Regions from separate parts of the Desulfovulcanus sp. genome, predicted to be linked through region 1. Evidence: predicted binding sites of a transcription regulator. Region 1 holds the regulator's gene; each other region holds the start of a gene.
What was found. Region 1 encodes sigma-54, which starts transcription at its own class of promoters, with help from an activator protein. Its sites were predicted from a motif close to CTGGCACGGNNNNTGCTT; they were not measured.

Region 1 (7,259 bases):
AATCCTGCTGACGCAAATCCATGCCTAAAGCCAGCCCTCGGTAATCCTTGGGATTTTCTTTAACAAAGAGGTCGATTAATGATCGAACCAGGCTGACAGGCAGACCGTCAATACTAAAAAATCCGAGGTCTTCGAAAACCTTTAAAACAGTACTCTTCCCTGCCCCGGATAAACCGGTAATAATTATAATTGGAAAATTTCTATTTTTAGACAATGTGTTAATCTGGGTTCTGAGTTTTGAATTTCTGAACCTTAATCTCTACAAATAGATTAAACAGAACTTAAAAAACTCCATAGCTCCTGCTTGTCCCTTGCTCCTAAAAAAGACTCCTTAAAAGTGACGTCTTGAAGAAGTCTGGACACAAAAGCCAGAACCTTAAGATGCTTGCCTGCGCTCTTTTCCGGAGCAAGTAACATAAAAAAGATATGTACTGGCTTATGGTCTAGGGCATCAAAGTCAACCCCCTCAAGACTTCGACCGGCAACCAAAAGTACATCTTCGAGATTTTCCAGTTTGCCGTGGGGAATAGCAACCCCGTCTCCAATCCCCGTGGTGCCCAATTTCTCTCGGTCAAGTAAGACTTCATGTACGTGAGCTTTATCAATAAAAGTAAATTTGGCTGCCAATGGAGATATAAGTTCAGCCAGGACCTCAGATTTAGTCCTGGCTGTAAGGTTTGGAATGATTAAGTCCTCATCTAAGTAATGAACTAACTTCATTTCATTAAATCCCTGGATCTATTAGGCCAAAATCACCATTTTTCCGTCTATAAATAACATTTACTCTTTCTGTGTCTGCATTAAGAAAAACTAAAAAATCATAGTTTAAAGTATCCAGTTGCATTGCTGCTTCTTCAACTGACATTGGTTTTGGCTCATATTGATCTGTCTGAACAATAACAGGTTCTTTTTGACCGGATTCGCTCTGGCTGAAACTAATGACATCCATACGGACAGACTTTCCTTTTTTCTTTTTATATCTGTCCTTTTCTTTGTCCCTAATTTTTTTGACTTGAGCTTCAATTTTATCTACAATTAAATCTATACTTGAGTACATATCTTCGCTTTCTTCATTAGCAGAAATATGTAAATTTTTTCCAGTCAAAATTACTTCCGCAATATGCCTGAACTTTTCCACTTCCAGATTGACTTGCAATTCAGCATTTTCACTATCAATTATATATTTAGATATCTTTTCCAATCTTGTCCGGGCATATTTTTTTAAATGTTCAGAAGGTTCAAAATTTTTGAAATTAAACTTAATCTTCATAAATAGCCCCCCTTTTGGTGTTTATTGGGTTTATTATCCCGCTATGGCGGGGTCCAATCAAGTTATAAAAATAACCTTTTTTTTGTAGACACATCAATAAAGACAACCAACTACAAACTCCATAAAGCCCGTGTTATAAACACTACATAACTTACTAAAAAATTTTCTTCCGCCTCGAAGAGGAAGGGATATTTAAAGCTGCCCTATATTTGGCCACTGTCCGACGGGCAATATTGACATCAATTTCCTCTTTTAATTTTTTGGCAATAGCTTCATCGCTCAAAGGCTTTTTCGGATCTTCGGACTCAATTATCTTCTTAATCGCTGCTTTTATACTCTCAGACCCTACCTGACTACCATCATCTGTGGATAATCCACTGTTAAAGAAAAATTTTAGCTCAAAAATACCATGCGGAGTAGCTACATACTTATTCGTAGTAATCCTGCTTACTGTAGATTCATGCATATTAATATCTTCAGCCACATCTCTTAAAATAAGGGGCTTTAATTTACTTACTCCGTGCTCAAAAAAATCACGCTGAAAGCGAACAATGCTCTCCATAACCTTATACAAGGTACTCTGTCTTTGATGCAAACTCTTCATCAACCACATGGCTGAACGCATCTTTTCCTGCATATATTCTTCATCAGCGCTTATATTGCTCTTTTTCCTACCGCGACTTAAATTTAAATCTCCAGTATAATAGGGGCTCAACTGTAGTTTAGGCAGGCCTTCATCATTTAAAACAATTACAAAATCATCTTCATACTTATATACAAATACATCCGGACTAATATAAACTACATCTTCTCCACCATAACTCGATCCAGGATATGGATCCAAACGTTGTAACAAGTCCAGATATTCCTTCATCAACTCTTTACTGATCTTAAATTTCTTCAGTAAAGGAGCGAACCTTCTCTTTTCAATGTCTTCCAGATGATCTTTAACCAAACTAACTAATATTGGATCTGTTTCACCATACGCTTCCAACTGCACCAGCAGACATTCCTGTGGACTTCTTGCTGCTACCCCAACAGGATCAAATCGTTGAATTCGCCTCAGCACCTCTTCTACCTGTTTTATCTGCACACCTAGTGTCTCGGCTATTTCTTCAACAGAAGCGGCCAGATATCCCCTGGAATCAAGATTGCCAATTATTTCTTCCCCGATTTCCATTTCCTCTTCGGTAAAGTCAGACAAGTGCAATTGCCAGAGTAAGTGACCTTCCAGAGATGGCTTGGTAGCATATCTTGCTTCAAGAGACTGGACCTCTTCTGGAACCTCTACTTCCCTTGCCAGAGCTTGTTTGGAAGCGCTGGAAAATTGACCAAGATAGTCTTCCCAATCAGCGCTTTTAACCAACTCCTTTTCTTCCACATTGAGTTCAGACAGCTGGTCATTCTTTTTTAAAAGTTCACTGTCATCTTCCAAGGCAACCTCAGGATCTGCCTCTTCCAACATGGGATTCTCCAATAGTTCCTTCTGAACTACCTCGACAAGCTCCACTCTGGACAATTGCAACAATTTAATTGCTTGCTGCAATTGCGGTGTCATGACTAGCTGCTGAGAGAGCTTTAGTTGCTGTCTTAACTCAAGTGCCATAATATCGTGCGTAACCGATGGATGTTATTTGTTTATTTAAGTGAATAGTAGTGCAATACTCGTTTTCAAGTTCATATTTTCATACGCAAACTACGAATTGTTTACGTTCTGTTAATCTACCCAAGATAATAGTTAGTGTAAATGACAAAAAATCAACTTAAAACCTAAAGGCAAAAAGATTCTCCCAGATAGACTCTTCGGGCCCTTGAATCAGCAATAATTTCCTCTGGGGTTCCATTCAAAATTACCTGCCCGTCATAGACTAAATAAGCCCGATCACAAATACGCAATGTCTCACGGACATTGTGGTCTGAAATAAGCACACCAATGTTCTTTTTTTTCAAACGCAAAATTATTTTCTGAATATCATCAACAGCAATGGGATCTATGCCCGCAAATGGTTCATCAAGAAGCATAAATTTAGGATCCTGGATCAGGGCCCGGGCAATCTCTAATCTTCTTCTCTCTCCGCCAGATAAAAAAGAAGCCTTTTGACTTGCCAATTTCTGAATGCCCAATTCTTGCATTAGTTGCTGGGCCTTTTGTCCCTGTTCCCTAGTGCTTAGTGGAGTATATTCCAAAATAAGTTTCAAATTTTCCAATACAGTTAATTTTTTAAATACGGAACTTTCCTGAGGCAAGTAGCTAAGACCAAGTTTTGCTCTTTTTGGTAAAGACAAATTGGTTATTTCCTTATTGTCTACATATACATGCCCCTTGCTTGGAGCGATTATACCTACCAACATATAAAAAGTTGTGGTCTTGCCGGCTCCATTAGGTCCCAAAAGTCCTACCACCTCACCTTGCTTCAGGCTCAAAGAAATGCCCCGCACAACTTCGCGCATTCCGTACTGCTTATGCAAATCCAGAGCTCTCAATTCAACAGACATTAATGGCTCCCAACTTTCTTAGGGGGAGTAAAAAATATAGCCTGAACTCTTTGTTTGGAGTTACCTATGACTTCAGAGGTGTTATCTTTAAGGTTCAAAATGATAACTTGACCACAAATCTCGTTCTTTCCTTCTATAAGTCTTGGATTTCCTTCCATTTTGATCTCTTCTGTTTTTGGGTCATAAGTAATTCTGGCACATTCCCCCTTTTTATCCTGGCGTATAAAATGCACTCGGCCTTCGGCCACAATCTTGTCAATATCACCAGAATCCGGCCCGAACAGTTCCTGAGTTGAGCCTTGCACCTTAGACCCTGTCTCTTTTTTTGCCTTGAAATACACAAAAAGCTTATCCGCCCAGAGTTCAAAATCTTGCCGCCAGACATAGACATCGCCTTCAAAGATCACCTTGTTTGTCTTGCTTTGATAAATCATCTTATCTGAGGTAATTTTTGTGGGCGTCTCTTTTTTTATTTCCTTCGCCCATAATACAGAACTTAGACAAAGAAATATATATACAAGGCAAATAATTTGTTTTTTCATCTTCTCATAATCTCCTCTGCTTTTGCCTTTTGCCTTAAAACGACTGTCTTCACCCTGCCGGTAGCCTCAATGGTTTCCTCATCCAGATCAATAACTGCATTCTCAGCTCTAATGCTCATATCTCTTTTAACTAACTCAACTTTTCCCAGTAAAAATATTTTCCTAGACCTCCCACGATACTCGGCCCTTTCAGCCTTCACCGTCAAATCCTGATAAAAAATTGTAATTTGCGGCCAGAGCTCAGCTTGATCCTTCTGCTGATTAACCTTGCCCAGCGGTGCCAAAATACTTAGCTTTTTCCTATACTGCCCTAAATAATAGATTATTCTTGGTTCGTCTAAAAAAATTTCTTTATTCTTTTCACTATAAGTTCCTTTTTTGGCCTTTAATTCCCAAATGACCTGTCCATCTCTTCCCTGTTTGAGGACAATACCTTGCAGCGAAAGGTCAACTGCCAGATCATTTTTATTTTTTAGTCTATCGGGCGTAAAGCTAAACGGCCAGCGCCAGATAAAGAGCACCAGGAACAAGCCTATAAAAAAAAAGGGAATTATTTTTTTCAGCATCTATAGAGTCCAATTCTTCCACAAATCTTCCTTCTTGCCCTGACAGGTGAGCAAAAAATCAATGGCCTCACGCACAGCCCCATGACCTCCTGTGACAGTACTTATCCATTTGGCCAAGGCCTTGATTTCCGGTCTGGCATTATCCACAGCCATTGGCAAGCCAACCAATTGCATGGGCTTAGCATCCACCCAGTCATCGCCAAGAAAGGCCATCTGGCTATACTCAATCCCCTTCTTAAACTTTAGTTCCTCCAATTTAGGCAACTTATCCTGAAAACCAGGATAGTAATCAAGGATGCCTAGTTCTTTGACCCTGTGTTCTACAATAGGTGAGTCCAGGCCTGATATAACGGCTATATCCAAACCCGCAGCCTGAGCCAACTTAATACCTAAGCCATCTTGGACATTAAACCGTTTCATCACCTGACCGTGCATGTCATAGTAGAGTCCGCCATCAGTTAATACGCCGTCCACATCCAAAATGAGTAGTTTTACCTCTCTGGCCAAAGCTTCAGCCAACATAACAGCTCCTCCAAAGACTGAGTAATTTTTTAAATAAAAATAAGGCATTATCTAATGGCCAAGAATTTGGACCATCACACAGGGCATGGTCTGGGTCGGGATGTACTTCCATAAACACTCCATTGCACCCGGCAGCAACAGCAGCCCGGGCCAGAGCAGGAACAAATTCCCGTTGCCCTCCGGAACAACTGCCTTTGCCCCCGGGAAGCTGAACCGAGTGGGTTGCATCAAAAATTACTGGAAAGCCAAATTGTTGCATTATGGGCAGAGACCGAAAATCAACTACAAGATTATTATACCCGAAACTGGAGCCCCTTTCTGTAAGCCAGATTTTATCATTACCACTCTGTTTTATTTTCTCGACTACCTGCTCCATATCCCATGGGGCGACAAACTGACCTTTTTTTACATTAACAATCCTGTCCGTACGGGCTGCGGCCACAAGAAGATCGGTCTGCCGGCATAAAAAAGCTGGTATTTGAATGACATCCACTACTTCTGCCACCGGTTCAGCCTGATCAGGAGTATGGATATCTGTAAGTATGGGCAGACCTGTTTCGCCTTTTATTTTCATAAGCCAGTCAAGACCTGTCTCTAGCCCCGGGCCTCTGAAACTCTTGATGGATGTCCGGTTCGCCTTATCAAAAGAACTTTTAAAGACCACAGTTACGCCCAACTTCTGCGCTATCCTAGCCAACCTCAGACCAACCTTAAGAGCCAAGTCTAGACTCTCAAGAACACAGGGACCGGCTATGAAAAACAGCGACTGCCGGCTATTTTCAAATAGATTCGAGTTTATTGAGTTCATTGGGTTTGTCTTATAAGGGCAGGTCCCGCCCATGGCGCGATGCCTGCCCTTGAGTTTATTGAGTTTATTGAGTCTACGCACTCCTTTTCAGCAATGCAGCGCGGATAAACTCCCGGAATAGAGGGTGGGCATGCATGGGATTGGATTTAAATTCCGGATGAAATTGACAGCCCACAAACCAAGGATGGTCAGGAATCTCCACGATCTCCACCAGGGTCTCATCTGGAGAGAGACCACTGATAATCATCCCTCCTTGCTCAAACTCCTGAGCAAACTCTTTATTGAATTCATAGCGGTGTCGATGCCTTTCCATAATTTCAGGTACTTGATAGGCTTCGAAGGCCTTGGTCCCTGACTTTAACACGCAAGGGTAGGCCCCAAGACGCATGGTTCCGCCTTTTTCACTGTCTGCCTGCCTTTTCTGAACTGTTTTATTCCGAAAATCATACCATTCCTTCATCAAATAGATGACCGGATAGGGGGTAGTTGCATCAAACTCTTCAGAATTGGCCCCTTCAAGACCTAATACATTGCGAGCAAACTCAATAACTGCGCATTGCATACCCAGACAAATGCCAAAAAAAGGAATTTTGTTCTCACGAGCGAATTTGATAGCCAAAATTTTTCCCTCTACCCCTCTTGAGCCAAAACCGCCGGGCACCAATATACCGTCTACATCGTTAAGCCTTTCGGCAACATTCTCAGGAGTAAGTTCTTCAGCATTTATATACTTAAGATCCACAGCCCGATCATTCGCCACACCACCGTGAACCAAGGCTTCATGTAAGCTTTTGTATGACTCTTTCAAGTCCACATACTTGCCAACTATTCCAATGCACACTCTGCCCTTGGGATGACGGATCTTATACACCAACTCTTTCCACTTCTGCAGGTTAGGATTCTTAGCGGGCAAACGTAGGAGAATAGCTACTTTCTGATCAATGCCCTCTTCATATAACGCCAAAGGAACCTCATAAATATTTTCAACATCTATGGCCGTAAACACTGCATCTTGGTCAACGTTGCAAAACAGTGCGATCTTGGCCTTAATTTCG
Region 2 (7,259 bases), on a different contig from region 1:
GGGCAAATTAAAGAGTTAAAAGAAAATATCAATCTAAATACCCAAAAACCTGAACTTAGATCTATTCTAGAAGAGCTGGAAATTATGACGACCACGGAAGAAATCAAGTTCAACCGTGGTGACTATATTTAAAGGTTAAGAGGCTAGAAGCTGAGGTACGGGCTTAACCTTTAATCGAATAGATCAGTTTATACACAGGTCCATTGGGAGTTAACTTGCTCTGCCACAAATTTATCCTCTGCACCTTAAAGTCAGGCCAATCAAGTCCAGAAACATATTCCCTAAACTCTGCCCAGGGATCATGATCCGAAAACATTTTCACGCGGGCGAAAGTCAAATGAGGATGAAACGGCCTGTTCTCTTTACTAAAACCTAGAGCATAAAACTCTTCTTCAATTTCTCTGGCCCAGTCTTCAAGCACATGTACTTCTCCAGAAAGCCCCAGCCAAAGCACTCGAATTCCATTTCTACTGGCAAAATATCCTGCTTGCCCACCCTTTAACCAGGCCGAACTAAGATGAATCTTATCAAGGGCATTCTTTATCCTCTGCAGGTCTGCCTCTTCTACCTCTCCTAAAAACTTCAACGTCAAATGCCAATTGCCTTTCTTGGTCCAGGATAGTCTGGATTTAAAACGGTTTTTCCACCTATCCTGAACTTCCTGCAGCTTTTGTTGATATGCTTCGGGTACCGAAATACCAATAAACAAACGCATTTTCCCCTCTCTCACTTACTTACACATCAACCCACTTACCAACCCTTCTATGGCCTGTTGCACACTTTGTAACTTAACCTCCTGCCTATCTCCGGAAAAGTTAAACCTTTTCGCCCAATTTTTACTTTCTATTTGCCAGGCCATAAACACTGTGCCTACTGGTTTATCTTTTGTTCCTCCGCCTGGCCCGGCAATGCCTGAAATGGCTACCCCTACCTGAGACTTGGTTAGGTTGCATACTCCACGCACCATCTGAAGGACACAGGCTTCACTTACGGCGCCATATTTTTCAATAACCTCGGCTTCTACATTTAAAAGAGAAATCTTCATTTCATTGGCATAAGTAATAACCCCGCCGACATACCAGTTTGAACTACCAGGGATATTGGTCAGGGTGTGGCCCAAGAGTCCACCTGTACAAGACTCAGCCGTGGACAGAGTCCACTTTTTACGGACTAAAAGTTCAGCCAAAAACAATACCCTGCTTTCTTCAACCATCACAAGACACTCCTTGTCTGCACTTCAGAATCAACTTTACTAATCATGATTTCACCCAAAACAGAAGGCTTACTCAACCTCTAGTAACCCAACTAAGGATATCAGCAAGAAAATCAGTGTTTAAACTCCTGGGCATTCATATTTAATCTCTTTAGAATCTTTTGTAAGGAAACCCTTTCCAATCCACTAAGTCTCGCTGCTTCAGAAATATTACCTTTTGTCTTACGCATGAGCACTGTGACATAATTGCGCGTAAAATTATCTATAACCTCGGCTTTGGCCTGTTTGTAGGGTTTCAATTCTATAGATTTTTCCCCATTTCCTTTAGTTACCAGAGACAAAACCGGCATATCAATGGTATCCCTGCTTGAAAAAACAACCAGACGCCGGACAAAATTGATCAGTTCGCGAATATTCCCGGGCCATTCCTGGATACTGAGCCAGGCCATAACTTCCGGACTGATCTCTTTGGGCGGAATATTTAACTCCTGGCAAGTTTTTAAAACAAAGTGCTGGGCCAGAAGAGGAATGTCTTCTTTTCTCTCTCGCAAGGGAGGAACCTCAATAGTCAATACATTCAAACGATAATACAAGTCCTCGCGAAAAGTATTATCTTTTATCTTGCTTTCCAAATCCTGATTGGTAGAGGCCAGAATACGTACATTCACCTTGTGGGCTGTAGAAGAACCTACTGGCCTGATTTCCTGATCCTGCAGGACCCGCAATAATTTGGTTTGAATTTGTAGGGAAATATCCCCAATTTCATCAAGAAGAATACTTCCACCATTGGCTGCCAGAAACAAACCTTTCCTGTTTCTGTTTGCGCCGGTAAATGCACCTTTGACATGACCAAAGAGCTCACTTTCCAAGAGTTCACTAGGGATAGCAGGACAATTGACACTAACAAGTGGTTTATTGGCCCGTGGACTCAACTTATGTACCATTTTGGCCACCAATTCCTTACCTACCCCGGATTCACCCAGAATAAGTACTGTATAGTCAGATCCGGCTACGGCACAGATTGTTTCCTTTAACCTCTGAACACTTTTACTCTGACCTATTATGACCTGGTCCAGCTCACATTCTCCAGCCAGAGATTTCAGCCGAAAATTTTCCCTGAGCAGCCTGCTACGCTCCACTCCCTTTTCCACAACCCGAAACAGCAGATCCTGATCAATGGGTTTGGTCAAAAAATCATAAGCACCTGCCTTCAAAGCCTGTACAGCAGTCTCCACGCTGCCATATCCTGTGAGTAAGACCACACTGACGGTCGGTTCAATCTCCAGAGTTCTGTCCAGAAGTTGTAATCCATCCATTTCCGGCATGCGTAGGTCTGTTATCATCAGGGCAATAGACTCTCTCTCCAGAATATCCAATGCCTCATCTCCTGATCTTACGGCAAAACAAACCAGATCAGGGTATTGGCTCCCAATCAACCTACACAGACCATGTGCAAAATCTTCTTGATCATCAACGACTAAAACACCAAACTTTTTTTCCATGACGCTCCAAGATTAATTATTCAGCGATCGGTTAAAGTTGACCCAAGGACGACTTGGCCACTTGTCCCTATCCAATAAACTTAACAAACACAATTAAACAGCACTTCAAAAACAGCTCCATTGTCATTTCTAACCCTGATTTCTCCACCCATTTCCTCAACCAGGGTGTAAACAACAGCCAGTCCAAGTCCTGTTCCCTTGCCTGGCTCTTTTGTCGTATAAAAGGGATCAAAGATCTTTGCCTTTTCCTCTAGTTCAATGCCTGGCCCGTTATCCCTTACACTGAGCACAATACGATTACTTTCTTTATCAATATCAACCCTGAGCTCAATTCGCCCGGTGCCTGACGGAACAGCATCCAAACTGTTTAAAAACAAATTGGTTAAAACCTGTTCGAGGGCTGTTCTATCCGCGACAATTAAAGGTAAAGGTTTCACTATATGCGCGGTGAACTCCACCTTGCGCATATCAGCCTGCACTTTAAACACAGATATTAACCCTGAAATCACTTCTTCCAGGTCAATCTCGGTATTTTTCGCTTGTTTGGGCCTGGCAAAGTTTAGTAAATCCTGTAAAACTTTCTGGGCCATTTTAGTATGTTTAATAATCACGCTCAGATCTTTAATCTGCTGCTCATCTTCAAGGCTGCCTCTCAATATTTGAGCATAGCATAGAATTACTCCCAGAGGGTTATTAATCTCATGGGCCAACCCTGCAGCTAGTCTACCCACGGCAATCATCTTTTCTGACTGCTGCATCTTAACTAGCATATTTTTTTCTTTGGTAACATCGCGCACATACAGGACAATTCTATCAGCACCTTTTAAAGGATAAAAATTAAATACAAAAATTCTAGAATCAACTGTAAGCTCTTTACTTAAGGGAAGATCATGGTCCCTCCCTTGTTCTTTAAGTAAAGCAGCCTGTTCAAGGACAATAGTTTTCAACGATGGCTTCTTATGAGAGACTTCAAAAAGATGAACGACTTTATCCGCAGCAGAATTTTTCATTATTATCGAACCGTTACCATCAAGGAGCAGCAGAGGATCGGAAATCCCTTCAAAAATTGATTGCAACATGGTTTTTTGTTTAAGCAGTTCATCCAGAGCCTGGAGATTTTCAATGGCAATAGCCAATTGTTGGCCCAGTGCAAGGAGTACGGACTGCATCTGTCTTGAAATCCGCACCGGTCGGTTCCAAAAAAGACACAAAAGCCCCCAGGCTGCCTCACCGGACAGGACAGGGATATAACAATGATCCTCAGCAAACACAGGCTGGTTCTGAGCCACCAGCATTTCCCAATTCTTGGGTAGCCTGGGAGGCTTATCCTTTTCTGGCCAGGAATAGAAAAAATGGCTGGCGATTGAACAAATATAGGTTACCTGGTCCACTTGGAACCGTTTGCCTATAAGTTCCATGGAAGCAGAAAGTAAATCCGCCCTACTTAAGCTTACATTCAACCTCGACAAAAGCTCGACAAATAAATTTACATCTAACCTTCTTTCCTCGGCTTCCTGGGCCAGTTCCTTGGTCCGCTCCTTGACCATCCTTTCCAAGTTCTGAGCATAGTTCTGTAATTCTTTTCTGGCCTTTCTCAAATGCTGGGCTAAATCCTCGGTAGCATAAATAATCTCATCAATTTCATCGTCCACTTCAATATTTTCTATTAGTTTCTTTTGCTTGTAATCATAGTCAAAATAGGTTTTAAAAATATCGAGTATTCTTCGCAAGTTATGTACAACCAGACGATTAAACAAGACATTGACTACGGCAAAGAAAAAAATGCCACCGGCAAAAACCATCAACGCGTATGAAACAGAGGCCTCACGAATATGCGTTACTGCTGATTGAACAGGAATTCCAACAGCATCCAGCCCAGCAAGCTCCCCGACTTTATGTCCAAAGCCTCTTTTGGAACCATAAATATTTAATATCTCCTTTGGAGCATCCTGGGGATGACCATGACAGCGCATGCAGCTCTCTTCAAACCTGACCGGTCTGGCCATTAAATAATACTCATTTCCATTAATCTTTTTGTATCCCTCCCAGTCACTTTCAGAACTATTCCGAAAGTAATTAATTAACTCCAATTCAATGGTGTTGGCCTCAAATTTTGGATTCCTGGCATTAATGGCCACTCGGCGATAATAAAAATCCTCATTAATTAAATTCATGTTCTCCATAACCTGCCGAGAAACATAAGATGTAGACATAGCCTGAAGTAAAAACTTGTTAGGCCAAAGTTCATACATCAGGGGCCTGAGCGTACGGCGGACATAGTTCTGGACAGCATCAACCTGGGCAAATACAAGATGTGCCTTTTGCTGAACCTCGGATGTCAGTAGGCTTTTTAAGTGAAAATAAAGAGTAGCAGCTAAAAAAAACCCAACGCTCAACATGATTAAAGTCAATCCGCATATAAACTTAGTCTGTATCCTTTTAGACTTAAAAAAAGTCATCATTCCTCCATATAAAATTCAGAACTCAAATTTTTTGGTTGCTTTTGTTTCAATCCCTGTCATTCTATGTTATCTTTTCTGATAGCGATGTTTTTCAGTGAGGAAAAATACCTCTGAACCGGACAAAATGTCCGGAAAAATGAGCTTAAACAATACCTGTAAGCAAGCTCAAATGATATCTAGAGTCTGTGGCCAAACCCTATTTTGATCACCAGATTGAAAATCCTGGTTTCTTGAAAGCATTGCTAAGGGCTGGCGTAACCCATCTTGGCGAAGCTTGCGGCTAAGCAGAGCATCGGGGCGACAAAGCTAAATATCCGGGACTCTTTGCAATAACTATCGACAATAAAAAGAATATTCATTTACCCTGAATATCCCATTATGCTCTGCCCGCGAGCAAGCCTTAGATGGGTCCAGGCATTTGCACCAGCATGAAAGAAATCAGGATTGAAAAAATTATGAAATATTGTCCTCTTAACTAAAGTTTGGCCACAGACTCTCTAATTAAAATTAGTTAAGATTAGGGAAACGAAAATCAACCGTATAAATCGAGTTTCGTAATAACCTCCCCCCAAACCCAAACTCTCTAGCTGATACAAAAAACAAAATTTTGCAACCTCAAACATACATCCTGCTAACTCAAGTTTACACTCAACACAGAGTCAAAAAATTAAAATCAATAATTTCAACATATTACAAAAGCAAAGAGCATGGCACATGTTTTGCTGATGTAGAAAAAAAAATTATAACGGGAGGTTTTTTATGGCAAACGGTCAAGTTGGTCGTCCCAGCAATGGTCCTTTGTGGATCATTAGTATCATCATGCTGGGCTATGCGTTTTTGGTGAAAGCCGGCGTACTCGATGGGATCATGCACAGCCTGCACACTCATAAAAGTGCTGACCTGCAATTTATTTTAAGCATTGTCGGCGGTGTTTTGGGTGTTGCTGCGGCCGTACTGCGTCAGGCCAGAAAAGATAAACCAATGACAAATTTTGATACTTTTGTCCTGGAAACAATTCCAGGGATCCTTTTTATCCTGATTCTGGCCATGGGTATCCGCTGGTATGCAGAACCAATTGTTAAAATTATCAGTAACAACCTGGTTCCGGTTATTGGCTTCAAGATCCACAAGGTACTCAACCTGAACTATGTTGTATTGGGTATCCTGGTTGGTATTATTATCACTAACACCTGGGGAATCCCCAATTTTGCGGCCTCAGGCGTTAAAACAGCCCGGTTCGTTCTGAAGATGGGTGTTATCCTCTTGGGTGCCCGTTATTCTTTCGCTGAATTAGCTAAATTGGGTATGGTTTCCGTCTGGATGATCGGTTTTTTTGTTATGGGCACTGTTTTCTTTGTTCTCTGGCTTGGGCGTATCTTCCGTCAGCCTAAGTCCATGACCGGAGTTCTTTCAGCGGGTATGGGCGTATGTGGTGTTTCCGCTACCGTTGCCTGTGCTCCTGTTGTTCGGGCCAAGTGTTCAGAAATGGCCTATACAATTGGTACTATTCTTGGTTGGGGCGTTCTTTGTATGTTTGCCTTCCCCACCATTGGTAAGATCGTGGGCATGAACCCCACCCAGTTCGGTGCTTGGGCCGGAACAGGTATCCTGAACTCCGCCCAGGTAGCTGCTGCTTGCTTGGCCTTTAACGCTGTTGATATCCACACCTTGAAAGTAGGTGAAATTTTCAACATTACACGCGTTTTGTTCTTGCCCATTATTGTTTTGGTGCTGGCCACCTGGTATGGCAAGAGCGAAGGTACCAAACTTTCTTTTAAAGAAGTTGTCATTGATAAATTCCCTATCTTCGTACTCGGTTTCTTGCTCTTATTCTTCCTCTCCTCTTTAGGTTTATTCAGCCCTCCAAGCCACTATAAGGGTAAATACCTGGATTTCAGCTATAATAAGAGAACTGAAGTCACAGCAGAAGAATTGGCTGTCATTGGTGAAGCTGTAAAAGCAGGCGTTCCAGGACTAACTGCGGCAGAAAAGGAAGCACTGGAAGATCTTTACAAACAGAGACAAATTGCTGGTGACTACAAAGACAGGAACAATAAAAAAGTATTTGATGCCAAAGCCCGC
Region 3 (7,259 bases), on a different contig from region 1:
CATAAACTGACCTCACTTTTTACTCATGGCACATAGCCAGCTAATACCAATTCTTCTCTGCCTAGGAGTTTTTTGCTCAATGCTAACTGCTTATTTTTTTCTTTAGTGTCTGAATCTTATAGTCAAAAAACTTTGTCTCGCCACCTTGGACGCTTGCCTTTAACTCTTCATAAGCAGCCAAAGCTTTGGCCCAATCTTTGGTCTTCTCAGCCAGAAACGCTATTCTCTGAGCTACTTGTTCATTATATTCTTTGGGAAAAGCTTCTTTATTTTTCTCTAAAACTTCAAGGGCTTGGGCATATTGCTTGTTCAACTCCAATGCCTTGGACTGACCCAAAACAGCAACGCGTTTAAGGTGTTCATCTACTTCCTGCGCTGTTGCCAATTCACCGAAAACCCGAGCGGCCTGCTCGTAATCCTTGTTTTGTATATAAATTCTGGCCAATTCTAACTGTACACTAATTTTTAATTCTTCAGGAGCAACTTTCAGAAAACCTTTTAGGGCATTGACCTTGGCTTTATCGTCCTTTTGAGCTAAAATTTTTCCCAATTCATTAGTTGCCTTTTCCTGCCGACTCTGCTGATAAAAATTATATCCAGAATACAATCCTGCCGCCAGAACAATAGCAGCAATAGCAAAGCCTATTGGTTTGATATTATTTAAGATTTTTTCTAAAAACGGATGAATGGTTTCATCTACCTCTTCTTCGATTTCCTGGATCAAATTTTTTTCCCTTTCTTTTTCTGACATTTTTCCTCCGGAGCTAAAATTTAATTCTCATTTAGCTTACTTTAGTTAGCCATGGCCACAGTTTCTACAAAAAAGTCTTTCAACCAAATGACGAATCAAGAAAAACTGTTGTAATTTAACCTATTGACTTAACTTTAAAATTCGCCAACCCAACCATGCAACATTTCGGATACCACTTTTTGCAGGCGATTGACTTAAACAATATTGTCAAAAAGGTCAAAGGTTATTTATAATAATAGAAAAAGTTCTTGGAGCTATAAAAAATCGATTGAGAAGAAATCTAAATTGAGGAAAGGAGGAAAAAATAAAAAGAGCGGGTTTGCCCCGCTCTTTTTTAATGATCATATAATTATTTAATGATCACATACATTTTGACCTAGTTCCAGTTTTTTGTCCAAGTAAGCCTTAACAATCTCTTCCGGCTTTCCGCCTTTTGCTCCTACCACGACTTTAACTCCCTGCTCAGTAAACAAGCTCTGGGCCCTGGCCCCCATACCACCGGCAATAACAAGATTTGCACCCTGTTCACTCACCCATTTGGGCAAAACACCCGGCTCATGCGGAGGAGGAGTTAAAAATTCCACGCCCAGGATCTCTTTTTTTTCCGTATCCGCTGTAACAAAGGCAAACTTCTCACAATGACCGAAGTGCATACACAACTCACCACCAGCCGTGGGAATTGCTACTTTTATCTCTTTACCCTCGACTTCTGGTAGTGAGCTTTCTACCGAAGAAACATCCTTTTGCTCTTCTTGCAGTGTCCCGGCCAGCTCCAGAATAGGCTTGATTATTCGTCCTAAAGCCTTGGCTGTTTCACTTTCATGATGGGTTTTAACATAGATATATCCTTCATCTCCGGACCTTACCACTTCCGGATCCATGGGGATGCTGCCCAAAAAGTTCACTCCCATTTCCCTCGCCAGGGCTTCACCGCCACCAGAGTTAAAAATGTCTACCCTCTCACCACACTTGGGACAGACAAAACCACTCATGTTCTCCACGATACCTAATATGGGATTTCCTAATTGGTGACAAAAAGTCACTGAACGACGCACATCGTCAATGGCCACGCCCTGGGGAGTTGTGACAATTACTGCATAGGCAGAGGGTCCTATCAATTGCAAGGTAGACAGTGGCTCATCACCTGTGCCCGGAGGACAATCCACAACCAGAAAATCCAGGTCACCCCAAGCCACGTCCTCAAGGAATTGCTTGATCAAGCCCATTTTTACCGGACCACGCCAGATTACAGCCTCTTTATTATCCGGCAACATAAATCCCAATGACATAACCCACAGGTTCTTGCTCCAGGGAACCGGTTCAATATAATCCTTTTCAATATGCGGTTTTTCATTGCTCAAGCTAAGAAGCCTGGGGATAGACGGGCCGTGCACATCCACATCAAGCAGGCCTACCTTTTGTCCCGCCATGGCCAGACCTACGGCAATATTAGCTGCAACCGTGCTCTTACCCACTCCGCCTTTACCAGATAAAATAACCAGTTTGTGTTTAATTCGACCCATTTTTTTCTGTAACTTATCTTCTTTTTGGGTCGCGCAACCTCCTCCCGAACATGATCCACATTTGTGTTCTGCCATATCTTCTCCTCCTAACTTTATAACTCTCTCATTTAAAGTTTATTCTCTAATGGCTTAATAAAGTCTAGTGTTTGGCTATTTTGAAATCTATAGAGTCTGCGGCCAAACCACATTTTGACTACCAGATTAAAAATCCTGGTTTCTTGAAAGCATTGCAAAGGGCTGGGGCCAGGCATTTGCACCAACATAAAAGAAATCAGGATTGACAAAATTATAAAAAATTGTCCTCTGAGTAAGGTTAGGCCACGGAATCCATAAAGTATGATCTCCCAATCGGCATCCTGATATAATTGTAAGGTATAAATATATAGTTGCATGAGCAGTAAATCGGCTCCGAAATTTAGCACTTAATAAACGCAAAACCTTAAATGTAAACTAAAAAGTCATCATTTTCTGCCAAATCTTTTCAATTTCTTTTCCCAAACCGTGAGGGTCAAACTCTACCACAGACTTTCCTTCAATCTGGGCCCGGGTAAATTTTATATCATAAGGCAGGCTGCCCAATACGGGAATTTCTGCCTTATGACAATAATCTTTAATCCGCTCGCTAATCGAAACATTTATATCTGCCTTGTTTAAAATAACCAGGCACTGGATATTGAAATGCTGCGTCAATTCATGAACACGACGCATATCGTGTTCAGCAGAAATAGTCGGTTCCACAACTATTACAGCCAGGTCAGCATTGGTCAAAGAAGCAATGACCGGACAACCAATACCAGGCGAACCATCCACAAGTACTAGCTCATAACCATACTCCCTAGCTAACTCAGCGGCTTTTTTGCGCACTGTAGTGACCAATTTACCGGAATTTTCCTCACCAATGCCGAGGCTAGCATGAACCATGGGGCCAAACCTGGTATCGGAAACATATAAATAACCACAATGGCTGGGCGACATTTTGACCGCATCTGCAGGACAAACATATGCACATACTCCACAACCCTCGCAATGCTCAGGCAAAACTTTAAAACCATCAGATATGGCGCCAAAACGACATTTTTCTCTACATTCTCCGCATTCAATACATAATTCAGGATCGATAGTTGCCTTTTCTCCGCTGATAAAATCGTGTTTTTCTTTTATTTGTGGATGCAGGATAAGGTGTAAATCTGCCGCGTCCACATCGCAGTCTGCCAGGACTTTTTTCGGCCCCAGAGCAGCCAGGCTCGATACAATACTGGTCTTTCCAGTCCCCCCTTTGCCACTGATAACCACTATCTCTTTCATCGTGCTCCCCCTAAACCATCAGTCAGCTTGTTAATCTCCATCCACAATCCCTGGTATAAACCCTTAAATTCCGGAAAAGCATCCACTAACAATTTTCCCTGAGAATAGGCCTGTGCAGCCTCCTGCACATGGGGGAACCTGGCCAGCACAGGGATGTTTTCTGCATCCAAATATCGCAAAACAGCATCATCGCCCATACCGTCTCTGTTAATGACCACCCCAAAAGGATAGTTTAGTTTGCGAGTAAGTTCTACGGCCAGTTTCAAGTCATTAAGGCCAAATGGAGTAGGCTCGGTGACCAGAACAACAAAATCCGCCCCTTCCAGGGATTCAATCACCGGGCAACTTGTCCCCGGAGGACAGTCCAATATCTGCACATCACCAGGATTTGCATATTGTTTTACTTTTTTAATCAAAGGCGGGGCCATGGCTTCGCCAATGCGCAAAAGGCCACTGTAAAACTTTAGTTTATCCTTCCTGGCGTGACGAACAGTGCCGAGCTCTCTCTGGCCATCCAGCACAGCCTGAGCAGGGCAAACAAGCTTACACAGTCCACAACTGTGACATAATTCCGGGAATACCAGCACCTCACTGACCATCCAGATCAATGATTTAAACCGGCACTCCTGAACACACTTTTTACAGCTTTCGCCCAAACATTTTTGAGTATCTATTTCAGGAACCGTCACGTATTCTTTAAATTCCTCATCAAATTCTTGCATAAGAAAAAAATGGGCATTTGGCTCTTCTACATCACAATCAATAAAGCTGACTTCTTTTCCTTCTCCCATTAAATACCTGGCCAGATTAACAGCAACAGTGGTTTTGCCTGTGCCTCCCTTGCCACTGGCAACTGCAACGCGCATATCACCTCCTAAAACTTACGGGTCATTGGCGCCCCACAAGACGGACATTTAGTATCCACACAAGGCACTCCAGGCTGATGTTGGGCCTCGGCTCCGCATTGAGGGCAAACACACACAGCACCAGGAGAAGAACAACATTTGCCCATGCCCTGGCCTTTTTGCCCTTGGCCTCTACCCATACCTTTCCCCTGACCACCGCCACAACATCCTTGTCCCTGTCCTTGCTTATTATTTCTATTCCACACCATGCTCCACCTCCGTTTTTTGAAGTTAAGAAGTTAGGAAAAATTCCTCCCCTCCTATCTTCCTCACATACATACATATAAGGGCAGGATTCGGATATTATCCTGCCCCATGCCAACTGAAACCCCTTAGCCATTAATCTCGTCCAGTCTTTTCCTTAAATATTGAAGTTGGTTTTCAAGGGCGTTTATTCTATAGCTGATAAGATTTTTTTCATCTTCAGTACTCATAGACGCCGGACCATATCCGTATCCACGCCCCAACCTGCAGCGGCCAAGCCTGAATCCCCGGCCTCGGCCAAATCCTCCGGCCAAACCGAATCCTCTTCTGCTAGCAAGTCCACCGCCAAAACCGGTGCAACGGCCCAAACCACGGCCTGTCTTTGCTCCTTGACCGATTGGTCCTGTTCCATCAAAACCTGGCATTTTATTACCTCCTTTTTTTAATATTGAATGTTAAATGTTTAATGTTGAACGAAAGAAAACGTCGAGCGTTGACCCTAAATTAGAGGCAGGTATCTAAGCAGCCACCTGCTTTCTTCTAATTCAACATTCATAATTCAACATTCAACATTACCAGTGCCCTGGCTTATCTGCTTCCTCGGCCTTGTTTAACCGACCATTTCTAAAGTCATCTATGGCCTGAGCTACTGTTTTAGATCTTACCAGATAAACATCAATACCGCCCTTTTCCAAGGCCAAAAATGCCTTGGGTCCAACATGGCCCGTAATCACAGCCTTTGCTCCTGTCTGAGCAACATTTTGGGCGGCTTGAATCCCTGCTCCCTGGGGCAGATTCAAGTTTTGATCATTTGACACATATTCAAATTCATCCGTGTCCAGATCATAAATAATAAACCCCTGGGCTCGGCCAAATCTACTGTCCATAGATGCATCCAAACTATTGCTTTGAGCAGTTATAGCTATTTTCATTTCGACCTCCTCCTTTTCCCTGCCTCTGCTGCCTTCTTCTAAAATGACATCCCGCCCCACTCCGGCAACCTGGCATGGTCAATTTATCCAAGCTGTTATTCTGAAATGCGGACAAAACCTGTTCAACTGTCCCAGCGATCCATGGGATGACCAGAATGCCTACATTTTGTAGTATACGAATGGTGCAACCGCTAATTCCACCACAAATTAGAATATCTACCCCGCAGGATTTCAGTAATGAGATCAAACCAGGCAGATCTCCTAACGGGAGGGAGAGTTGGCCTGCGGGGCAAATTTCATTATTTCCCAATTTAAACAGTAACAAATCCGACGCATTATCAACTATAGCAGCGAGACGTTTGCCGTAACAGGCCAAGCAAATTGTCTTTTCTTCATGCTCATTCATCATCCTGTCCCTTAATTAAGCACTTTCGGTGCCAAACATTTTTTTCAATAATTTCAGGAGAATAAAAAAATCGGACTGTCTGAGGGAAATTATTATGGGCTAATTTTGCGCCCACAAAAAAGGTATGGCGGGCTAATTTTGCGCCATTTTCTGGCAAGGTGAGCATACGGCGAAGGGTCCTTAAGATATTTTCACAGTTCGCCACAGTTAGGGGAAGTAGAGGCACGGTGACCGAACCCTACCTAATTTCTTCAAATACTCAGGGCGCAGTATTGAAACGCAAAAAATTCAAAGCTCATACCAAGAAACAAAAATTTATTTTGCTTCTTTACTTCACACCTCAAAAAATTTTGAAAAAATTAACATTATGAAAAAGTTAAAAAAATTTGAAGGACTGTTACAAAAAGTAGATAGGAGTCAATGCCAAAGAAGAGCAGATTTCAAAATTTGACAAACCCGATCACAACCTATTGATAAAATTACCTCTAAACTACTAAAAGAAAGCCAGTACTGGTATCATGAGTAGAGCTAGCCCTGGGGGCCGGCTCGCTTTGCCTGCCAACCCCAAGCAGACATCCTAGCGGACAGAGTCTTTAACATCAAACACTAAACTGAAAACAAAGGAGTTGCCGTAAGGTAACCATAGTCAAAACTATGAGCCGACGGACAGAAACCCCATACAAGCTTTAGGGTCGCAAAGGTGCAAGACTTCAACAAGACTACCAATCAAAACCACACACTAGAAAAAAATAACCATCTGCTCAAACAAACCAGACACGGAGCATCAATTAATGCAGTTATTAAAGCCGATCCAATATTTTTTTAACCCAGAGCAATTTTTTTAAAAAAATTGCTTGACAGTTTCGAGCCCTTTATCTATTCACCCTTTCTCCGGTTGACGGATGAACTCAAATTGCCTGCTCCTAGACAAAAAAATTGAAAAAATTACTTGACATACGACACGGATAAAAATAAAAATATTCTCTCTGCGTTGGGGGATCGTCTAGCGGCAGGACGACGGGTTCTGGCCCCGTTAACCAAGGTTCGAATCCTTGTCCCCCAGCCATAAAAATATATGCGTCCCCATCGTCTAGCCCGGTCCAGGACATCGGCCTTTCACGCCGGTAACGGGGGTTCAAATCCCCCTGGGGACGCCAAATATTTCAAGGACTTACAAAACTCCAACCACTCCCAACACCGCTCAGGTTGGAAAAAAGGTTGGAAACTTTTTTA
Region 4 (7,259 bases), on a different contig from region 1:
AGGAATTAAAAACCTTTCTGACTATGAGGGCAAAGGAGTATCTTATTGTGTCAGCTGCGATGGCTTCTTTTACCGGAACAAAAAGGTCATGGTCCTGGGCGAAGGTATTTTTGCGGCCAATCAAGCCATTGAACTCAAGGAATACACACCACATGTAAAAATTTGTACCCAAAATAAAAAAATAACCATGACTGAAGAGTTTAAGGAGAGGTTAAAAAAATTAGATATTCCCGTCATTGAGAAAAAAATTGACTATCTCGAAGGAAAGGATTTTTTAGAACGCGTAGTTTATAGCGATGGAGAAAAAGAAGAAGTCGATGGTTTGTTTGTTGCTATGGGAGAAGCTTCCTCTCTGGATTTCGCTTACACCCTGGGTATCACTCGCAAGGGAGTATTTATTGAAGCTGATGCCGAACAAAAAACAAATGTGCCTGGTGTATTTGCTGCTGGGGACTGCGTGGGTCGTTTTTTACAGATTAGTGTAGCTGTCGGGGAGGGAGCTATAGCCGCCCGTTCAGCAATTAATTATGTCAAGAGATTAAATCGCAATTCCTGATTTGTTATAGGCTATGAAAAAAAGATGATGTAATCCGCCACGAACTTTTTGCCCAAACACAAATTAAAAACTTCAATTTATAAAAAAAATATTGACAACAAACCATAAAAAAACTAACAGCCTTCTTTTGCTTATCTTGGGCCTATAGCTCAGTTGGCAGAGCCCCCGGCTCATAACCGGATGGTCCCAGGTTCGAATCCTGGTAGGCCCACCACTAAAGGAGATAATTTGCTGTTCAAATCATTCCAGCAATCAGCACAGCCTATTTTGAGGCAAGTTATACTAAAAGGTGCTTCCTTAAAACCAATGGGAGCACCTTTTTTTATTCTGAACAATGCATTACCAACATCTTATTAATCTGATTGAACAAACAGCTCCTCTTTCCCTGGCCGCGGATTGGGATAATAGTGGTGTGCAAATAGCAGGGAAAAAAAAGAATATAAAAAAACTTGCCCTTGCCCTTGAGCCAAACCTAGAGATTATAAACACAGCTCTGGATCAGGATGCTGATTTTATTCTCTGTCATCATCCTCTGACATTAAAACCGCGGCTTCCAAATCGCTTAGACCCCTTTCACTCCATTTTAAGTAAGCTTTTAAAGGCTGAAACCTGGCTCTATTCTGCGCATACCTCTCTGGATGCCAACCCGGATGGTCCAGTCAACTGGCTAGGCGCGAAATTGGCGCTCAGAGAAATGAAAGTGCTCGCCCCAATGTCTGTGGATACAACGCAAAAAACCTTTGGTTTTGGCTGTATTGGTTCCCTCCCAGAGGCTGTATCAACCCAAACGTTCCTGATCGGATTACAAGCGATACTCCCTGAACAAAAATGGCGTTTAATCGGAAACAAGCCACAACAAGTTGAAAAGATAGCTTATTGTCCTGGTTCAGGAGCTGAGCTGGCTAGCAGAGCGTTCTCTTTGGGGGCTGACATTTTTATAACCGGGGATATTAAATATCATCAAGCCCTGGAAATTATCGAACAAGGTTTCGCCATTGATGTAGGACACTTTATTTTAGAAGAAAAAATGATGTACTACTGGTACAAAGAACTAAAAAATAAACTTGACCTGGAAATCTTCTTTATTCCAGGTAAAGATCCTTTTTATAGCTAAAGCAAACTACAAAATTAGTGAGGAGGCATATACACATGTACATTGAACAAATTAAAAAATTGGTTGAGTTACAGGGACTAGACTCCGAGCTCCTTGTACTCAAAGAACAACTAGTTGAGGCACCAAAACATCTTGAAGAGTTAAGAGATAAATTCAACACACTCAAAGAACAAAAGAGCCAGATTAAAGAAAAGCTGAGCATTTTAAAAGAACAAAAAGGCAAGCTGGAACACGATATTGAAGAAGATGCAAATAGGATTCGAAAAAGCAAAAATAAATTAATGATGGTGGAAAACGCTAGAGAATATCATGCCATGATGCGCGAATTGGACAACCTGGAAAAATTAAATCGCCTCAGGGAAGAAGAATTAAGCAATCTTTTGGAAGATCTCCAGGCCCAACAATCTGTGTACGAGCATCTTACAGAGGAAATAACCTCCTTGGACGAAGAAATCGTTGAACAACAATCATCCTTGGATAGTGAACTGAAAAAAATTAATGCTCGCATCCAGGAATTGGAAGAAAGCAGAAAAAAGGCCTGTACCAAAGTGCCAGCTCCTATCCTCTCCAGATACAATTTCATCCGCGAACGCCTGAACAATCCGGTAATAGTCTCTGTAACTAACGGAGTGTGCAACGGTTGTTTTATCAGTATACCTCCTCAAACTTTTATTGAATTACAAAAAGGTGAACAGATCCTAAGCTGCCCAAACTGCCAGCGCCTTATATATTGGGAAGAGCACTTTTCCCCTAAAAAAAATGAAGATTAGTGACTACTGGCTAAAAAGGTTATCTCGCCTATCATCTAGTTGCCCTTAATATCTTGCCATAAGAAAAAAAATGATTATTATATAATTTCAGGAGTTGGACAGGCTATCGCCCCGCACCCACTTTGTACACGGTAAGTTTATGTTATGAAAAGAAAGTTGATTAGGGAAAGTTCTTTAAAGCAATTCAACTTACCGCGTACAAAGTGGGTGCGGGGAGGAAAGTCCGGGCTCCACAGGGCAGGACGCTGGGTAACGCCCAGTGGGGGTGACCCCAGGAAAGTGCCACAGAAACAGACCGCCCTGCACCCACTTTGTGAACGGTAAAACGAAGAGCTAAAAGTTTTTTAGAGCAGTCCAATTTACCGCGTACAAAGTGGGTGCAGGGTAAGGGTGAAAAGGTGGGGTAAGAGCCCACCAGTTACTGCGGTGACGCAGTAAGCTAGGCAAACCCCGTCCGGAGCAAGACCAAATAGGAAGGCGCTTGAGACTGGCCCGGTCGATGCCTTCGGGTAGGTCGCTTGAGGCAGAGAGAAATCTCTGTCCTAGAGGAATGATAGCCATCTGGTTAGCCTGAGTTTTCAGGTAAGCCAGAGACAGAACCCGGCTTATCGTCCGACTCCATTATAAAAAATACAAGGTGTAAAGTTATTTCTGACGCAACTGCAAAAAGTTCTACTTTTTGCAGTTGCGTCATTCTTGTCTTGATTACACATAAAAATATAGCAACACAGCAAAAAAACACTAAACTCTAAATGAACTCGATCTGGGTCATCCTCCTTGCTGCTGGTCAAAGTTCCCGCCTGCAAAAACAAGGAATTGCACAAAAAAAACAATTTCTTTCCTGGAAAGGCTATCCCCTTTTCTGGCATAGTGCGTTAAAATTTGCTAAGATCCCGGAAATTAAGGGGATAATATGCACTTTTCCCCCTGAAGACGTCACTTATGCCCAAAATCTCACTAAAGAATTAAAGAAGAAAAAACCTCTTGGCATTCCCTTTTATCCAGTACCAGGTGGGGAGCTCAGACAAGATTCTGTCTATAATGGTCTGAAAAATCTACCTCAAGAATGTGACTATGTACTGGTTCATGATGCTGCCCGCCCCTTTTTTTCAGCAAAACTTGTAGTCAATTTAATCGAGAGTTTTGCTCCGGATTTAGGCGGTGTGATCCCGGGACTTGCCTGCAAAGATACCATAAAAAAAGTTTCGCAAAACCTGGTTCTTAAAACTTTGGATCGAAAACAGTTGATGGCAGTGCAGACCCCCCAATTCTTCCCTAAAGATACTCTAATCAAAGCCCATGAAAAGGCCCGGAAAGAAAATTTTACTGCTACTGATGATGCAAGCATGGTCGAAAACCTGGGATTATCCATACGGGTCATCCCGGGCGAAGAAAAAAATATAAAAATTACTACCAAAGAAGATCTGGATATGCTCACGGAAAATACCCCTACTCCTGTTCCCTGTGTTGGATTTGGTTATGATGTCCATCGCTATGGCGGACCCCGGCCAATGATTCTGGCCGGAGTTCCAATCCCTGGTGGACCAACTGTTTTTGCCCACTCTGACGGTGATGTCCTCTACCATGCCTTAACAGACGCCATATTGGGCTGTTTAGGTGCAGGCGATATTGGCGAACATTTTCCTGACTCTGATCCACAGCATGAAGGGCAAAGCAGTTCTGTTTTCCTGACTGAAGCCCTGCACATGGCCCAGAAACAAAATCTTAGGCTCACGCATATTGACTTGACCATAGTTGCTCAGGTACCCAAACTTGCTCCTTACAAAAAACAGATCAAAAAAAATATTGCCGGTCTAACAGGGCTTCGGCCTGATCAAATCAATGTCAAAGCCACTACCGAAGAAGGACTTGGTTTTACCGGCTCTAAAAAAGGCATAAAAGCCATTGCTGTGGTTACAGCAATTAAAGAGGAAATTGGAAAGACAGGAAATTAGGAAACCATAGGAAGGAAAAGATACTTAACTAACCATCACCAACACTAACACCAACACTTAAAAATGTATCTATACAATACAATTGCTAGAAAAAAACAAGAGTTTGTGCCTCTGAACAACAACACCGTGCACATGTATGTCTGCGGGATTACAGCCTATGATTATTGTCATATTGGCCATGCTCGCTCCGCAGTAGTCTTCGATGTTCTGGTTCGGTATTTAAGGTCTCTAGGATATAAAGTTAAATTTGTACGCAACTTTACAGACATAGACGATAAAATAATTAAAAGGGCCCAAAAAGAAGGACTGACAACTGAGCAAGTTGCCGAGAAATATATCCAGGCCTTTTATGAAGACATGGATAAACTAAATATCTTGAGAGCGGATATTGAACCCAGGGCCACAGAGCATATTCAGGAGATGATAGACTTAATTCAGGTGCTGGAGGAAAAAGGTTACGCCTATAGAACAAAATCCGGAGATGTCTATTTTCGAGTGCGCAAGTTTAAAGACTATGGTCGCTTATCTGGTCGCAACATCGAAGAGCTCCAGGCTGGTGCACGCATAAATCCTGGCGAAGAGAAGGAAGATCCTCTGGACTTCGCCCTGTGGAAAGCAGCCAAACCAGGTGAGCCTAAGTGGGATAGCCCTTGGGGAGAAGGACGTCCTGGCTGGCACCTGGAATGTTCTGCCATGAGCGCAAAATATCTGAATCAACCCTTTGATATCCATGGCGGTGGTCAGGATCTCGCCTTTCCGCATCACGAAAATGAACGGGCCCAGAGTGAAGCCGCATATGATCAAGAGTTTGTTCGTTATTGGGTGCATAACGGTTTCGTTCAAATAAGCGCTCAAAAGATGTCTAAATCCCTGGGCAATTTTGTGACCATTCGAGATATACTGGCCAATTACCTACCTGAAGTGCTCAGGTTCTTTCTTTTAACCAAACACTATCGCAGTCCACTGGACTACTCTGCAGACGCCCTGGATGAAGCAGAAAAGGCCTTAAAAAGGATCTATACCGCCAAAGAATTGTTAGAAAACAAGCTCGAAAGTACCAAGTGGAGTAAAACCAAACTTCCGGAAGAAATCTTTACCGAACTAAAAAATCTGGAACAAAAATGGCAAGAGGCCATGGATGATGATTTAAACACGGCCAAGGCTTTGGGATATATTTTTAATACCATCCGCCTGGCTGGCAGGGTTTTGGAAAACAAATCCTGGCGCAAAAGCGAGCAAACCAAAGAACTTTGCCAGCAAATCTTAAATATCCTGGACAAATGGGGCAATATCCTAGGCCTGTTCACTCAGGAGAGCGTCACTTTTCTAAAGGACTTAAGGGACATCAAGTTAAGACGCAAAAATATTGACCCGAACCAGGTCAATGAACTGGTTCAGAAAAGACAAGAAGCCAGAAAAGCCAAAGATTTCGCCCTGGCGGATAAGGTCAGAGAAGAGCTCAGCAACATGGGCATAGAGGTCAAGGATACCCCTGCCGGACCGGTTTGGGATATAGTTTAGTAGAATGGTGAACAGTGAGTAGTAGAGGCAGGTGGGAGGCCTGCCCCTACCACCAACTTCCCAATCTCCTAACTTCCCATCTTCTTATCTTCTCAACTTCCTATTTTCCTGCCTTTCTAAGCCTTCTCTTGTCTCCAACGCGAATGGTCAACTTTTCTTTGTCCATAAATTCAAGAAGCGGAATGGCAAATTTTCTGGACAATCCGGTTAAGTTTTTAAAATCCACTGGCCCCATCTCGTCATTTTTCTCAAAATAAGCAATAATTTTGCTTTTCAACTCGTCAACAGCAGAGTTGGCAAAATAAAAGTCTTCGTTGATTTTGACTAGAATATTCTCTTTTTGCAGAAGATTAAGAACAGACCCAGCCTCTTTAAAAGTGAGTTTAAGCTCTTCCAGGAGTTTCTTTACTGTTGGAGGCTTGAGGCCAGCCTTTTTATAGATATCTACAATCTTTTGTTTTAGTTTTTCCTGATCCTTGGCCAGAGAAACCTTGTGTCCTGGCAGTCTTAACGTCTCCTGTTCACTGACAATTTTTTTCTGCCTGATCAAGCGTTCGACGAGAAAATGGAACAGCCTATCGGATAAATTTTTTCCCCACTGGGAGGCCAGTTCGCCCCGGGATATGCCCTGACGCAGAGGATTTGCACGATGAAACTCATGTACGAAATTTAATAAATCCTCTTCCAGGCCCTTGACTATCTCTCCCCCAACATAAATGCGCTTTTCTTTATCAACTAAAAACACTTCCTGGCGCCCGCCCATGACTTGCAAGGCCTTTTCCAAATCCTTGCTTTCCATATCAGTCAGAATGCGCAAACAGGCAAAACTCAAGCCCTCTATTCCAGCCCGATCAAGTTGAACAGCCAAAAGCTCCTGCCCCTCACTTGTGGCCAATTTTTCCAGCACCTTTATTTCTTCTGAACGGCGCTTAACCTTCCCAGCCAAAGGATTGATAATCCTGGCTCCTGCAATTGTCCTTAGAGGAGAAAACGAGCGCAGCACACACCTATCCCCATAAACTCCGCACATGGGACGCTCAAAACGGACCTGGCAAATACACTTTTCTCCCGGCTCCACCTTATCCCTATCCAACAGATATATCCTGGCCATGACTTCCTTGGCCCCATGATGAAAATGTACTTCTGTCCTGTGCTTCAAAGGTCTGGTTGCGGAAGGGAGATAAATTAACTCCAGGTCCCAAACATTACTTGGAAACAAGGTATGTGCATGGGCCAAGACAAAACCCCTTTCCAGCTCATCCACTTCCAGGCTGTGCAAGTTGACTGCCGTGCGCATCCCGGCCAGGCTCTCCTGCCTCTGCTCACCATGCACCTGGATGGAT

Region 2: a site for sigma-54 is predicted at 5,885-5,902, ahead of AC3WVG_RS10610 (YeiH family protein). Genes of this name have one in related genera too.
Region 3: a site for sigma-54 is predicted at 6,044-6,061, ahead of AC3WVG_RS06510 (NifB/NifX family molybdenum-iron cluster-binding protein). Genes of this name have one in related genera too.
Region 4: a site for sigma-54 is predicted at 2,928-2,945, ahead of ispD (2-C-methyl-D-erythritol 4-phosphate cytidylyltransferase). Genes of this name have one in related genera too.

Annotation. Positions count from the first base shown of each region.
Region 1 is NZ_CEYAEZ010000007.1:14,365-21,623, forward strand. Features, by position in the region: gene rapZ (RNase adapter RapZ) at 1-214, opposite strand, end outside; gene AC3WVG_RS02055 (PTS sugar transporter subunit IIA) at 271-720, opposite strand; gene hpf (ribosome hibernation-promoting factor, HPF/YfiA family) at 725-1,270, opposite strand; gene rpoN (RNA polymerase factor sigma-54) at 1,425-2,876, opposite strand; gene lptB (LPS export ABC transporter ATP-binding protein) at 3,041-3,766, opposite strand; gene AC3WVG_RS02075 (LptA/OstA family protein) at 3,766-4,308, opposite strand; gene lptC (LPS export ABC transporter periplasmic protein LptC) at 4,305-4,874, opposite strand; gene AC3WVG_RS02085 (KdsC family phosphatase) at 4,875-5,396, opposite strand; gene kdsA (3-deoxy-8-phosphooctulonate synthase) at 5,386-6,204, opposite strand; gene pyrG (CTP synthase) at 6,278-7,259, opposite strand, start outside.
Region 2 is NZ_CEYAEZ010000081.1:722-7,980, reverse strand. Features, by position in the region: gene AC3WVG_RS10635 (hypothetical protein) at 1-132, shown strand, start outside; gene thpR (RNA 2',3'-cyclic phosphodiesterase) at 164-715, opposite strand; gene AC3WVG_RS10625 (CinA family protein) at 731-1,213, opposite strand; gene AC3WVG_RS10620 (sigma-54-dependent transcriptional regulator) at 1,327-2,715, opposite strand; gene AC3WVG_RS10615 (c-type heme family protein) at 2,796-5,177, opposite strand; gene AC3WVG_RS10610 (YeiH family protein) at 5,937-7,259, shown strand, end outside.
Region 3 is NZ_CEYAEZ010000031.1:7,608-14,866, forward strand. Features, by position in the region: gene iorA (indolepyruvate ferredoxin oxidoreductase subunit alpha) at 1-3, opposite strand, end outside; gene AC3WVG_RS06475 (tetratricopeptide repeat protein) at 83-751, opposite strand; gene AC3WVG_RS06480 (iron-sulfur cluster carrier protein MrpORP) at 1,105-2,349, opposite strand; gene AC3WVG_RS06485 (ATP-binding protein) at 2,725-3,579, opposite strand; gene AC3WVG_RS06490 (P-loop NTPase) at 3,576-4,445, opposite strand; gene AC3WVG_RS06495 (hypothetical protein) at 4,468-4,824, opposite strand; gene AC3WVG_RS06500 (DUF5320 domain-containing protein) at 4,817-5,113, opposite strand; gene AC3WVG_RS06505 (NifB/NifX family molybdenum-iron cluster-binding protein) at 5,261-5,620, opposite strand; gene AC3WVG_RS06510 (NifB/NifX family molybdenum-iron cluster-binding protein) at 5,589-6,029, opposite strand; tRNA gene AC3WVG_RS06515 (tRNA-Gln) at 7,019-7,092, shown strand; tRNA gene AC3WVG_RS06520 (tRNA-Glu) at 7,106-7,183, shown strand.
Region 4 is NZ_CEYAEZ010000026.1:7,010-14,268, reverse strand. Features, by position in the region: gene AC3WVG_RS05835 (NAD(P)/FAD-dependent oxidoreductase) at 1-556, shown strand, start outside; tRNA gene AC3WVG_RS05830 (tRNA-Ile) at 695-770, shown strand; gene AC3WVG_RS05825 (Nif3-like dinuclear metal center hexameric protein) at 891-1,670, shown strand; gene AC3WVG_RS05820 (zinc ribbon domain-containing protein) at 1,706-2,440, shown strand; RNA gene rnpB (RNase P RNA component class A) at 2,593-3,064, shown strand; gene ispD (2-C-methyl-D-erythritol 4-phosphate cytidylyltransferase) at 3,193-4,395, shown strand; gene cysS (cysteine--tRNA ligase) at 4,459-5,916, shown strand; gene selB (selenocysteine-specific translation elongation factor) at 6,017-7,259, opposite strand, start outside.